One region of the Pseudomonas sp. PDM14 genome, then DNA from elsewhere that is predicted to be linked to it. Evidence: predicted binding sites of a transcription regulator. Region 1 holds the regulator's gene; each other region holds the start of a gene.

What was found. The regulator sigma-54, encoded in region 1, starts transcription at its own class of promoters, with help from an activator protein. The targets are predictions, from matches to a motif close to ANTGGCATNNANNTTGCTNT.
Region 2: IB229_RS16110 (CmpA/NrtA family ABC transporter substrate-binding protein) is a predicted target of sigma-54. The motif match lies at 1,662-1,681, and genes of this name have one in related genera.
Region 3: IB229_RS15275 (flagellar hook-length control protein FliK) is a predicted target of sigma-54. The motif match lies at 1,810-1,829, and genes of this name have one in related genera.
Region 4: IB229_RS01615 (circularly permuted type 2 ATP-grasp protein) is a predicted target of sigma-54. The motif match lies at 1,255-1,274, and genes of this name have one in related genera.

What each region holds. Positions count from the first base shown of each region.
Region 1 is NZ_JACVAQ010000003.1:307,352-310,525, reverse strand. Features, by position in the region: gene lptB (LPS export ABC transporter ATP-binding protein) at 1-323, shown strand, start outside; gene IB229_RS21060 (RNA polymerase factor sigma-54) at 471-1,967, shown strand; gene hpf (ribosome hibernation-promoting factor, HPF/YfiA family) at 2,125-2,433, shown strand; gene ptsN (PTS IIA-like nitrogen regulatory protein PtsN) at 2,447-2,911, shown strand; gene rapZ (RNase adapter RapZ) at 2,922-3,174, shown strand, end outside.
Region 2 is NZ_JACVAQ010000002.1:744,730-747,903, forward strand. Features, by position in the region: gene acnB (bifunctional aconitate hydratase 2/2-methylisocitrate dehydratase) at 1-946, shown strand, start outside; gene IB229_RS16100 (YgdI/YgdR family lipoprotein) at 1,066-1,275, shown strand; gene IB229_RS16105 (YgdI/YgdR family lipoprotein) at 1,394-1,603, shown strand; gene IB229_RS16110 (CmpA/NrtA family ABC transporter substrate-binding protein) at 1,803-3,017, shown strand; gene IB229_RS16115 (ANTAR domain-containing response regulator) at 3,039-3,174, shown strand, end outside.
Region 3 is NZ_JACVAQ010000002.1:566,147-569,320, forward strand. Features, by position in the region: gene fliL (flagellar basal body-associated protein FliL) at 1-146, opposite strand, end outside; gene IB229_RS15275 (flagellar hook-length control protein FliK) at 491-1,774, opposite strand; gene IB229_RS15280 (Hpt domain-containing protein) at 1,884-2,234, opposite strand; gene IB229_RS15285 (fused response regulator/phosphatase) at 2,264-3,174, opposite strand, start outside.
Region 4 is NZ_JACVAQ010000001.1:370,760-373,933, forward strand. Features, by position in the region: gene IB229_RS01615 (circularly permuted type 2 ATP-grasp protein) at 1-1,221, opposite strand, end outside; gene IB229_RS01620 (type 1 glutamine amidotransferase) at 1,452-2,195, opposite strand; gene IB229_RS01625 (NAD-glutamate dehydrogenase) at 2,323-3,174, opposite strand, start outside.

The DNA of each region.
Region 1 (3,174 bases):
GCATGAGCCTGTCCGGCGGTGAACGCCGCCGCGTGGAAATTGCCCGCGCCCTGGCGACCGAGCCGAAATTCATCCTGCTCGACGAACCCTTTGCCGGTGTCGACCCGATTTCCGTCGGCGACATCAAGCAGATCATTCATCACCTCAAGGCCAAAGGCATCGGCGTACTGATCACCGATCACAACGTGCGCGAAACGCTCGACATCTGCGAGACCGCCTACATTGTCAACGATGGCCAGCTGATCGCCGAAGGCGACGCCGAGAGCATTCTGGCCAACCAGCTGGTGAAAGAAGTCTACCTCGGACACGAATTCCGCCTCTGACACAGGCACGCGCTTCACTACATGGATGTTGTCAAGCCTAGGCAAAGCCGAAAGTTTTGGGCATATAATTTGCTTATTGGCGGCGCCTCGGCGCCCTGTAGTGAATGGCGCGCTTGCGCCAGCAAATAAGGTGCAAAGCTTCCTGCCATGAAACCCTCGCTAGTCCTCAAGATGGGCCAGCAGCTGACGATGACACCGCAGCTGCAGCAAGCCATTCGCCTACTCCAGCTGTCGACCCTGGACCTGCAACAGGAAATCCAGGAGGCCCTGGAGTCCAATCCCATGCTCGAGCGCCAGGAGGAAGGAGAGGACTTCGACAACTCCGACCCCATGGCCGACGGCAGCGAAGAACAGGTCAACCAACCGGTTCAGGAAGCGATCTACCAGGAAACCAACAGCACCAGCGCCGATTCGATCGAAGACGGCGAGTGGAACGAGCGCATCCCTAACGAGCTGCCGGTCGATACCGCCTGGGAAGACGTCTACCAGACCAGCGCCAGCAGCCTGCCGAGTAACGATGACGACGAGTGGGACTTCACCACCCGCACTTCCGCCGGCGAGAGCCTGCAGACTCACCTGTTGTGGCAACTCAATCTGGCGCCGATGTCGGATACCGACCGCCTGATCGCCGTGACCCTGATCGACTGCATCAACAACCAGGGCTACCTGGAAGAATCGCTCGAGGAAATCGTCGACGCCTTCGATCCTGAAATGGACGTCGAGCTGGACGAAGTGGAGGCGGTGCTGCATCGCATCCAGCAGTTCGAACCCGCGGGTATTGGTGCCCGCGACCTGCGCGAATGCCTGCTGCTGCAACTGCGTCAGTTGCCGGCAAATACGCCCTGGCTGGCCGAGGCCAACCGCCTCGCCGGTGATCACCTCGACCTGCTCGGCAGCCGCGACTACAGCCAGCTGATGCGCCGCATGAAGCTCAAGGAAGACGAGCTGCGACAGGTCATCGAACTGATCCAGAGCCTCAACCCGCGCCCCGGTTCGCAGATCGAGTCCAGCGAGCCGGAATACGTGGTGCCGGACGTGATCGTGCGCAAGCACAACGAGCGCTGGCTGGTCGAGTTGAACCAGGAGTCCGTGCCGCGCCTGCGCGTCAACCCGCAGTACGCCGGCTTCGTGCGTCGCGCCGACTCCAGCGCCGACAACACCTTCATGCGCAACCAGCTGCAGGAGGCCCGCTGGTTCATCAAGAGCCTGCAGAGCCGCAACGAAACCCTGATGAAAGTCGCCACGCAGATCGTCGAGCATCAGCGCGGCTTCCTCGAGTATGGCGACGAGGCGATGAAGCCCCTGGTCCTGCACGACATCGCCGAGGCGGTAGGCATGCATGAGTCGACCATCTCGCGCGTCACCACGCAGAAATTCATGCACACCCCGCGCGGCATTTACGAGTTGAAGTACTTCTTCTCCAGCCACGTCAGCACCTCCGAAGGCGGTGAATGCTCCTCCACCGCGATCCGCGCCATCATCAAGAAACTGGTCGCCGCGGAAAACGCGAAAAAGCCGTTGAGTGACAGCAAGATCGCTGGTTTACTGGAAGCACAGGGCATTCAGGTTGCTCGTCGCACAGTCGCCAAATACCGCGAATCCCTCGGGATAGCGCCTTCGAGCGAACGCAAACGACTGATGTGATGTGGCACTGAGGGAGGGCTTTTGCACAACCGGCCAGGCTGACGACACGCTTCCGCAGCGCGCCCCAGACCTGTTGTGCAAGAGCCCTCTCAGCCAGAGTGTTACGGTGGCAGGCCCGCTAGCCTGTCTCTTACACACGGCAACAAGGAGAAGCGGTATGCAAGTCAACATCAGTGGACATCAACTGGATGTGACCGACGCCCTGCGCGACTATGTCGGCGAGAAACTCAGCCGGCTGGAGCGCCATTTCGACAAGATCACCAATGTGCAGGTGACCCTGGAGGTCGAGAAGCTCAAACAGAAAATCGAAGCGACCCTGCACATCGCCGGAGGCGAAGTGGTCGCCAACGCAGAACACGAAGACATGTATGCGGCGATCGATCTGCTCGCCGACAAACTCGACCGCCAACTGATCAAGCACAAGGAAAAGCAGCTGGGTCGCCTGCAAGGCGCCGCAGCCCGCTGATACCTACCCACACATGATCCGACTCGAAAACATCCTGACCGCCGGCCGTTCCCTCGTGAACGTGCCGGGCGGCAGTAAAAAACGCGTTCTAGAACAGATTGCCAACCTGGTTGCGCGTGAATTGCCTGACCTCGATGGGCAAGACATCTTCGAAAGCCTGATTGCCCGTGAAAAGCTCGGCTCCACCGGCTTCGGCAACGGCATCGCCATTCCCCACTGCCGCCTGCCCGGCTGTACTGCGCCGATAAGCGCCGTGCTGCGTCTGGAAGCGTCGGTCGATTTCGACGCCATCGACGGTGCACCGGTCGACCTGCTGTTCGTTCTCCTGGTGCCGGAAGCGGCCACCGACGAGCACCTCGAACTGCTCCGGCAGATCGCCAGCATGCTCGACCGCGCCGATGTGCGCGAACGCCTGCGTCAGGCGCAGAGCAGCGAGGATCTCTACCGGGTCGTCGTCGACGTGCAGAACGGCCAGTAGGAGCGCGGTCATGCGCCTGATCATCGTCAGCGGTCGCTCCGGCTCGGGCAAGAGCACCGCCCTCGATGTACTGGAGGACAACGGTTTCTACTGCATCGACAACCTGCCCGCCGGCCTGTTGCCCGAGCTGGCGCAAAGCGCCCTGCTGCAAACCGAACTGATGCACCCGCAAGTGGCCGTGTCGATCGACGCGCGCAACCTGCCCAGCCAGCTGCGGCGCTTCCCAGAACTGCTCGAGGAAGTCCGCGCCCGGCATATCGTCT
Region 2 (3,174 bases), on a different contig from region 1:
CATCCCTTACTACGCCATCCAGAAGGGCCTGCTGACCGTCGAGAAGAAGGGCAAGATCAACGCCTTCTCCGGCCGCATCCTGGAAATCGAAGGCCTCAACGAGCTGACCGTCGAACAAGCCTTCGAGCTGTCCGACGCCTCCGCCGAGCGTTCGGCTGCCGGTTGCACCATCAAGCTGCCGGAATCGGCGATCGCCGAGTACCTGAAGTCCAACATCACCCTGCTGCGCTGGATGATCGGCGAAGGCTACGGCGACCCGCGCACCCTGGAGCGTCGTGCTCAGGCGATGGAAGCCTGGCTGGCCAACCCGCAACTGCTGGAAGCCGACAAGGACGCCGAGTACGCCGAGATCATCGAGATCGACCTGGCCGAAGTCAAAGAGCCGGTACTCTGCGCACCGAACGACCCGGACGACGCCCGTCTGCTTTCCACTGTCGAAGGTCAGAAGATCGACGAAGTGTTCATCGGCTCGTGCATGACCAACATCGGTCACTTCCGCGCTGCCGGCAAGCTGCTGGACAAGGTCAAGGGCGGTATCCCGACTCGCCTGTGGCTGGCTCCGCCGACCAAGATGGACGCCCACCAGCTGACCGAAGAAGGCTATTACGGCATCTACGGCAAGGCCGGTGCGCGCATGGAAATGCCAGGCTGCTCGCTGTGCATGGGTAACCAGGCACGCGTCCAGACCGGTTCGACCGTGGTCTCCACCTCGACCCGTAACTTCCCCAACCGCCTGGGCGACGCCACCAACGTGTTCCTCGCCTCGGCTGAGCTGGCGGCAGTTGCCTCCATCCTCGGCAAGCTGCCGACCGTGGACGAGTACATGGCTTACGCGAAAGACATCGACAGCATGGCTGCCGACGTCTACCGCTATCTGAGCTTCGACCAGATCGCCGAGTTCCGCGAAGCCGCGGCCAACGCGAAGATCCCGGCCGTGCAAGTCTAAGCGTCCGCAGTAAAAAGAAGCCCCGCCCAGTGCGGGGCTTTTTTTATGGAGAAAAATCGCAGGTACGACGGTCGGATCAAGTAGGGCCCGGTCGGGCTATTTTTCCCAAGGAGTGCACCATGAAACACTGGATATTCGCCGCGTTCTGCGTACTGGGCCTGGCCGGTTGCGCCAGCGACTACATCATCGCCACCAACGACGGGCAGATGCTCAGCGCCGAAGACAAGCCTGAACTGGACGAGGAAACCGGCCTGCTGATGTATGAGGACCCGGAAGGCAACGACCAGCAGATCCCGCAGAGCTCGGTGAAACAGATCATCGAACGTTAAGTGTGATCGGCCACCCGGACCACTGGGTGGCCACCCTTCCCCACGCTTGCCAGACCTGTCGCGCCAGCTAGCTTTGTAGAGGTCGATGACCGACGCACCGCTATCAGGAGCACAGCATATGAAGGTCTGGATACTCGCCCTGTTTTGCGCCGCAGCCCTCGCCGGCTGTTCCAGCGAATACATCATCACCACCACCGACGGCCAGATGCTCACCAGCGACGAGAAACCGGAGCTGGACGAAGACACCGGCATGCTCGAGTTCGAAGACAGCGAAGGCCGCCTGCAACAGATCCCGCAGAGTTCGGTGAAGCAGATGCTCGAGCGCTGAACCTACGCAACCAACCCCCAACCCCGCCACGGCGGGGTTTTGTTTGCCTGCATGAACGCCTGGCATATGGCTTGCTTGGCTTGTCTGCAACAGAACCCTCCAACGGCGGAGCGAGTTCATAGACAATGGCGTCGTTTCTGGCTACCTGCCCGCAAGGTGGCTGGGGCGGCGCTTTTTTCGTTCAAGGTGGGACTGATCGATGACCGACAACACGACAACGCGCACTGACACGCTGGCCTGGGTGGCCGGCTCGGACGCACCGGAGAAGAGCGTGCTGGACCTGGGCTTCATGGCCCTGACCGACTCGGCCTCGCTGATCGTCGCCGCCACCCAGGGCTTCGCCCAGCCCCACGGCCTGACGCTCAACCTGCAGCGCCAGGCATCCTGGGCGACCCTGCGTGACAAGCTGCTGTCCGGCGAGCTGGATGCAGCACAGACCCTGTACGGACAGATCTATGGTATCCACCTCGGCCTCAGCGGGCCGGCGACCGACATGGCGATCCTCATGGGTCTGTGCCAGAACGGCCAGGCTATCAACCTGTCCGAGCCACTGAAACAGAGCGGCGTGACCAGCGCCGAAGCACTGGCCCAGCGCGCGCGCCAAAGCGGTGCAAAACTCACCTTCGCCCACACCTTCCCCACCGGCACCCACGCCATGTGGCTGAACTACTGGCTGGCCAGTCACGGCATCCATCCGCTGGAAGACGTAAACACGGTGATCGTGCCGCCGTCGCAGATGGTCGCCCACCTCAAGGCGGCGCGCATCGACGGTTTCTGCGCGGGCGGCCCGTGGGGCGCCCTAGCGGTCGATGAGAACCTCGGTTTCACCGTCGCCACCAGCCAGATGATCTGGGCCGACCACCCGGAGAAGGTACTCGGCGTGACCCGCGAATTCGTCGAGCAGTACCCCAACACCGCGCGCGCCCTGACCATGGCCGTGCTCGAGGCCAGCCGCTTCATCGACGAGAACGAAGAGAACAAGCGCAGCACCGCGCAACTGATCAGCGGCAGCGAGTACATCGACGCGCCGTTGTCGGCCATCGAGCCGCGCTTCCTTGGCCATTACCAGGACGGCATCGGTCACGCCTGGCTGGACGCCAACCCGCTGCGCTTCTTCGCCAACGGCGAGGTGAACATGCCCTGGCTGTCGGACGGAATGTGGTTCATGACCCAGTTCCGCCGCTGGGGCCTGCTCAAGGACGACCCGGACTACCTCACGGTCGCCCGGCAGATCCACCAGCTCGACCTCTACCGCCAGGCTGCCGAAGCACTCGGCATCGCCGTACCCGAGAACGCCCTGCGCAGCAGCACGTTGCTCGACGGCACCGTCTGGGACGGCAGAGATCCGGCCGCCTACGCGCACAGCTTCGCCATCCACGCACGCAGCGGCAGCGCCGCTTCCATCGCCCTGTAACGCTGCGAGACGACGACCAAGATGCTACGAATTCTGCTGATCAACGACACCGCGAAGAAGGTCGGGCGCCTGAAGAGTGCGCTCATCGAAGCCGGTTTCGAGGTCATCGACGAGTCTGGCCTGACCATCGACCTGCCCGAGCGCGTCGAAGCCGTAC
Region 3 (3,174 bases), on a different contig from region 1:
AGGAAAAACCATGTCGCGCCGACCGACAGGCCGATGGCGAGCACCAACGCCACCACGATCAGAATAATGAGCTTGAGTTTGCTCTTGCCTGCCGGTTTATCGCCCGCACCCTCGGCAGGAGGTTGCGGTGCTGGTTTTTTTGCCATGCCAAAAATCCGTCGCTGATCTGGGTTTTGTCTACGGTCAAAGGGTTAGGAGCAAGTGTTATGCCACCTTATAAACAAAGTAGCTGCTCCGGCAACCGACGACACAGGCGGTCGATATACCAAGGCGCTGCCCGGCTGTCACCCGAAAACGACTGCGCCCGGTACATTTGTGCGTACCGGGCGCAATGAAGTTGCAGCGCTGTGCAGGCGTTCGATCCTGTTATGCGCGCGTGAACGAGACCTCTGGCGGATGAAATCGGCTCAGGATGCGAAGCTGCGAGCGGCTCATGAGCAGCCCGCAACATACACCCGCCCCGCTTTCGGCCGATCCGCGTGAACGACCGTCAGGCGTAATAGTCCACCAGACCGCGCGGCGCGGCACTGTTCGGATTACGGATCTCGCTCATGCCGGTGAGGACTTCCTCATCGCCACCGTCGCCACCGCGCCCCGAACCTCCCTGACGTCGACCCTCGTCACCATTGCCCTGCCAACCTCGCGCCAGCGACTGGTCGGAAACGTTGACGTCGAGCTGGCCCATGCCCTGCTGGCTGAACATGTCGCGCAGGCGCTGCATCTGCCCTTCCAGCTGATCACGCACGTTGGCGTTGGCGCTGATGAAGGTCACTTGGGCGGCCTGGTCCTTGTTCATCTCGATGCGCACTTCCATACGCCCCAATTCTGCCGGGTCGAGCTGGATCTCGGCGGACTTGAGGTTCTGGCTGGACAGCCACATCACCCGGTCCACCACTGCCTCGGTCCAAGCGCCCTGCATCGGCACCGGATGCCCCGGCACTACCGGCAGGCGCTGGGCGACGCTGCTCTGCTGATTGATCGCCTGACTCAGCGCACTGAGCTTGCTGGCGAACGCATCGGCACGCGCATCGCTCTGGTTCTCTCGTAACTCGGGCACGCTCTCCAGGCCTTCGGCCAGCAGATCCGCCACGGGGATTTCATCCTCGGCACTTTCTTCCGGCGCCGCCTCACCGGCAAAGGCTGCCAGCGCGTTGGCAAAGCCCTCGGTGGGGCTGACCGCTTTCTCCGCAGCAACCGCCCCCGGGCTCTGCTGCGCAGCCGCAGCGGCCTGATTCTGCGCACCGATCTCCAGTGCCAGGCGCACACCGGGCAGGCTGTTGAGCATGTCGAGCTCGGGATCATGGCTGGCATCGGTCATGCCTGGCGGCGCCCCTGTGGTGCCAAGCGTGCCACTCGGCGACAGCAGGTCACTGGTGCTCTCGACCGCGGGCTCGGTTTCTGCGCTGACACCCTCGACGGGCAACTGCCCGTTCATGGCCAGCAACAGCAGCGGGTCGATCACCTCCTGCTCGCCATCGGCCAGTTCCTCCTCCGGCAACGCATTGCCGCTATCGGCAACGATTGGCTGCTCCGCCGGCGTCTCGGCCTTCGCCGTGTCGCTTGGCTTGGCCTCGTCACTGCGCTCGTCGCGGGCCTTGGCCGCAGCTTCCTTGCGGTCGGCGGCCTTCGCCTGACGCTCCTTGGCGTAGACCTCGGCGAAGCTGGAAGCCTCGTTCTTGGCGGGTTCCGGCGCGTTGGCCGGCGCTTTCGTCGCCGAAGCTTTCGGCCTGACGTCAGGCGCCGGCTGAAGCAGGATATCGGGTGCGACGGACATGGGTACTCTCCGTTCAGGGTGGGTCGTACCGGGATATAGCAAGGCCTGGGCCAGGTTTGTCGCCGTGCAGAAAAACCGTGATCAGGCAGGCGATGGCACGCGGCAGAACCTAGCGGTAGCGCTGGCGCTCGGCGCGGAAGAGGATGCGCACGATGGCGAACTCACGCTCGATCTGCTCGATCAGCGCAGGTACGTCATCGAGTTGTTCGCGACGGGCGGCCTCCTCGAGCTGCTTGCACAGGTTGGCCAGCAGCACCGCGCCCATGTTGCTGCAGCTGCCCTTGAAACTATGCGCGGCCAGGCGCAGTGCCTGGGCATCGGCACTCTGGCGGGCGGCGACCAAGTGGCGCAGGCGCTCATCGGAGTCGGTCAGGAAGGTATCCAGCAGCACCGGATACTCGTCTTCCATGACGTCCTGCAGAGACGCCAGCACCGCGGCATCGAGATGGGAATCGGGCACCTGCTCACTCCATGATCAAGATGCGCGGATTATGCATGAGCCGGCCAGCAGAACTCCACGTTTACCCCGCGACCATCCGCTGCCCACTCGCAGCTCCAGGTCAATTGACGAATCAGGCGCAGGCCACGGCCACGCAGGCTTTGCGGCGCATGCTCAAGGTCCATTGCCGCGGCAACATCGAAGCCGCCACCGCTGTCCTCGATGTGAATCTTCAGACAGCCGAGATCAGGGCGCTGGAGCAGTTCGAGGTTGAAACGCACGTAACCGTCCTGCAGCGCCTGCAGGCGTTGTGTGCGCTCCTGGTAGTAGCGGGCGAAGCCTTCGGCACTGCACTTGAGCGAGGAATCCAGGCCCAGTACGCCATGCTCCAGCGCATTGGAATAAAGCTCGGCCAGCACCGTATAGAGCGGGCCTGCCTGGGCGCGCAGGCCTTGCACCTCCAGCAGCAACTGCAGGAGGAATGGCAACGGATTGAAGCGTTTGAGCGTCTCGGCACGGAATTCGAAACTGGCGGACCAGTCCAGCGGGCTGCTCTGCCCGCTGTCGGAGAACACCAGCGGTGGTCGGTTGAGCGCGCCCTCCTCGACCAGGCACAACTCGATCATGCTGACGTCGTCCTGGGCCTCGCCGCGGAATGCGACCAGTGCCTGCTGGATATCGTCGAACAGCCGTTGCGGGGCGTGCTGGTTGTCGAAGACCGCCTGCAGGCGCTCCTCACCGAACAGCTCACCCTGGGCGTTGCAAGCCTCGAGAATGCCGTCGGAAAGGAGGAACAGCCGATCGCCCTCCTCCAGCGGATAAACCTCGTAGGCGTCATTGAAACGGCTCGACTCCAGCACGCCCAAGGGCAGGTGCCGCGACATCAGGCGCACCCGCTCGCCATTGGCCGCCCGCAGCAGATAGCCATCGGGCAGGCCGCCGTTCCACACTTCGACCACTC
Region 4 (3,174 bases), on a different contig from region 1:
CGACAGGCACAGCGTCGGCTGGGCGATGTACGCCTCGGGCTTGGCCTTGAGGCGCGCGCGGAAGGCCTCGATCTCGGCCTTGGTCGCTGCCGGGCCGACCAGCATGCCGTAGCCGCCGGAGCCCTGGGTTTCCTTGACCACCAGCTCGGGCAGGTTGGCCAGCACGTGGGACAGGTCCTCGGGCTTGCGGCACTGCCAGGTCGGCACGTTCTTCAGGATCGGCTCTTCGTCGAGATAAAAACGGATCATGTCGGTGACATAGGGGTAGATCGACTTGTCGTCCGCCACCCCGGTGCCCACCGCGTTGGCCAGCACCACGTTGCCGGAGCGGTACGCGGCCAGCAGGCCGGGCACGCCGAGCATGGAGTCCGGGTTGAACGCTAGCGGGTCGAGGAAGGCGTCGTCCAGGCGGCGGTAGATCACGTCCACCGGCTGCGGGCCGGCAGTGGTGCGCATGTACACGCGGTCGTCGCGCACGAACAGGTCCGCGCCCTCCACCAGCTCCACGCCCATCTCGCGGGCGAGGAAGGCGTGCTCGAAGTAGGCACTGTTGAAGCGGCCCGGCGTCAGCACCACGACGCTGGGGTTGTCCAGCGGGCTGGAGCTTTTCAGTGTGTCGAGCAGCAGGTTCGGGTAGTGGTCGATGGGCGCGATGCGCTGCAGGGCGAACAGCTCGGGGAACAACCGCATCATCATCTTGCGGTCTTCGAGCATGTAGCTCACGCCGCTGGGCGTGCGCAGGTTGTCTTCGAGCACGTAGTAGGTGCCGTCGCCATCGCGTACCAGGTCGACCCCGGCGATGTGCGCGTAGATGTCGCGGTGCAGGTCCAGGCCCTGCATCGCCAGCTGATAGCCCTCGTTGGCCAGCACCTGCTCGGCCGGAATGATCCCGGCGCGGATGATGCGCTGATCGTGATAGAGGTCGGCGAGAAACATGTTCAGCGCCTTGACCCGCTGGATGCAGCCGGCCTCGACGATGCGCCATTCGCTGGCAGGAATGCTCCGCGGAATGGTATCGAAGGGAATCAGCCGCTCGGTGCCCTGCTCATCCCCGTAGAGGGTGAAGGTGATCCCGGCGCGGTGGAACAACAGGTCGGCTTCACGGCGGCGTTGAGCGAGCAGCTCCTCCGGCGTATCGGCCAACCAACGGGCGAATTCCCGGTAGTGCGGGCGGACTATGCCGCTCGCGTCGTACATCTCGTCAAAAAAGGTGCGGGCCATGCCGTACTCCTTGTCACCCCGGACAGCAGAGCTATCGCAAGGCCCGTGCCATAGAAATTACTTCATGCATTTCAATGGCTTGGTTATTCAATCCTTAACATACGCACCAGATCGGGGCGCAGAACGCAGCCCCAAAACAGGTCACGCCCCAATGGGTGGCGCCGCCTGTAACCTGTTCAGACTAGAGGAACCCGGCAAGGGTTCGAGGAATATCTGCTGCCGCCCGGGGCTTAGCCGACGTGTGCCACCGGCTCGCGGTGCTCGGGCTCGCCGAAGGCCAGTTGCAGCCAACGCTCGTAGAACCCCTCCGCCACCCGGTTGAGCGCGGCGACGCGGCTCGACAGGTCGGTGAGCATGGCGCGCGGGCTCTGCTGGCTGGCCTGGGTCTCGTCGAGCAGGTGCGACCAGTCGCGCAACCAGCCCTGCACCAGTTCCTCGCTCATTTCCGGGTGGCCCTGCAGGGCGAGGACCTTGTCACCCCAGGCGAACCCCTGGTTCGGGCACCAAGGGCTGGACAGCAGCCACTCGGCATCGCGTGGCAGGTCGAAGGTGTCGCTGTGCCACTGGAACACCGGGAACTCGTTCGGCACATGGCTCAACCACGGGCTCGGGTTGCCACGGTCGCGGCGGATCAAGGGCTGCCAGCCGGTCTCGGTATAGGGCATGCGGTGCACGGCAGCGCCCAGGGCGCGGGCGATCATCTGCCCGCCCAGGCAATGGCCGATGAGGGGGATGTCGCGGCGGATGAAGTGCTGCAACGCGGCGATCTCCGCGCCGATCCAGGGCAGGTCGTCGTTGACGCTCATCGGCCCGCCCATGACCGCCACGGCCAGCGGCCGGTCGAGGTCGTAACCCTCCAGTTCGCCGAGGTCGCTGCGCAATACGGTGAATGGCAGGTTTTGGGCATCCAGCACCCGGCCCAGGTGGCCGGGGGGACAGTAGTCGATGTGCGTCAGAATCAGAATATCGGTCATGCCTGCTCTCCGCTGTTCGCTTGCCAAGGCAAAGCCCGTGCCGGAACACGGGCTCGCCTGGAAACGGCGAACGATCACAGCGCAGTGCCCGTCATCGACCGTGGCCGGCGGCGGGCTCGCGACCTGATCAGAGCTCGGGAACGCCCTGCGGGTTGCTCTGCGCCAGGTCCATCAGTTCACGGTTGGCCACCGCGTACATCGCATAATCAGTGCCGGTAGCGGCACGCAATTCGGCGAGCATGGCCAGCCAGCGCTGCACCAGGGTGCGGTGCTGCTCCAGCCAGAAGGCCACCCGCTCCTCGATATCCGCCGGGCCATCGACCATCTGCAGCACCGACACGGTGATGGCGCGCTGCTGCCCGTCGAGGTCGTCACGGAAGGCTTCGCGGGCCAGCGCCTGCCAGTTGTTCTCCACCGGCAGGCTGGTGATCTGCTGTAGGTACCAGGTCAGCTCCAGCGCGCCGCCTACGGCGAAGTAGGCGGTGGCCACTTCCGAGGCGGCCTTGCCGGTGACGTCGGCGGCTTCGATGATCGGCAGCAGCGTGTACAGGTGGCTGGTGCCGGCGACCACGCGGGCCAGTTCTTCCGGTGCGCCGGCTTCGACGAAGCTCTGGTAGCGCGCCAGCCACTGCTCGCGCGCCGGACCTTCGAGCAGTTCGTCCAGGCGCCCGGCCAGTTCGGCCACGCGCGGGCCGAAGTGGCCGACATCGCGGGCCGCGTCCAGCTCGCTGCGACGGCTGCGCAGGAACCAGCGCGTGGCACGCCGACCAAGGCGCATCAGCTCGTCCATCAGCTGCAGCTGCAGGTCGGCCGGCACTGTGTAGTCCAGCGCCTCGATCTGCTTCCACCAGTGCGGCAAACGGAACACATCGCGCACGATGACGTAGGCGCCGGCAACGTTCGCCGCACTCATGCCGGTGGACTCCTTCAGGCGCTGCACGAAGGTGATGCCCATGTGGTTGACCAGGTCGTTGGCGAT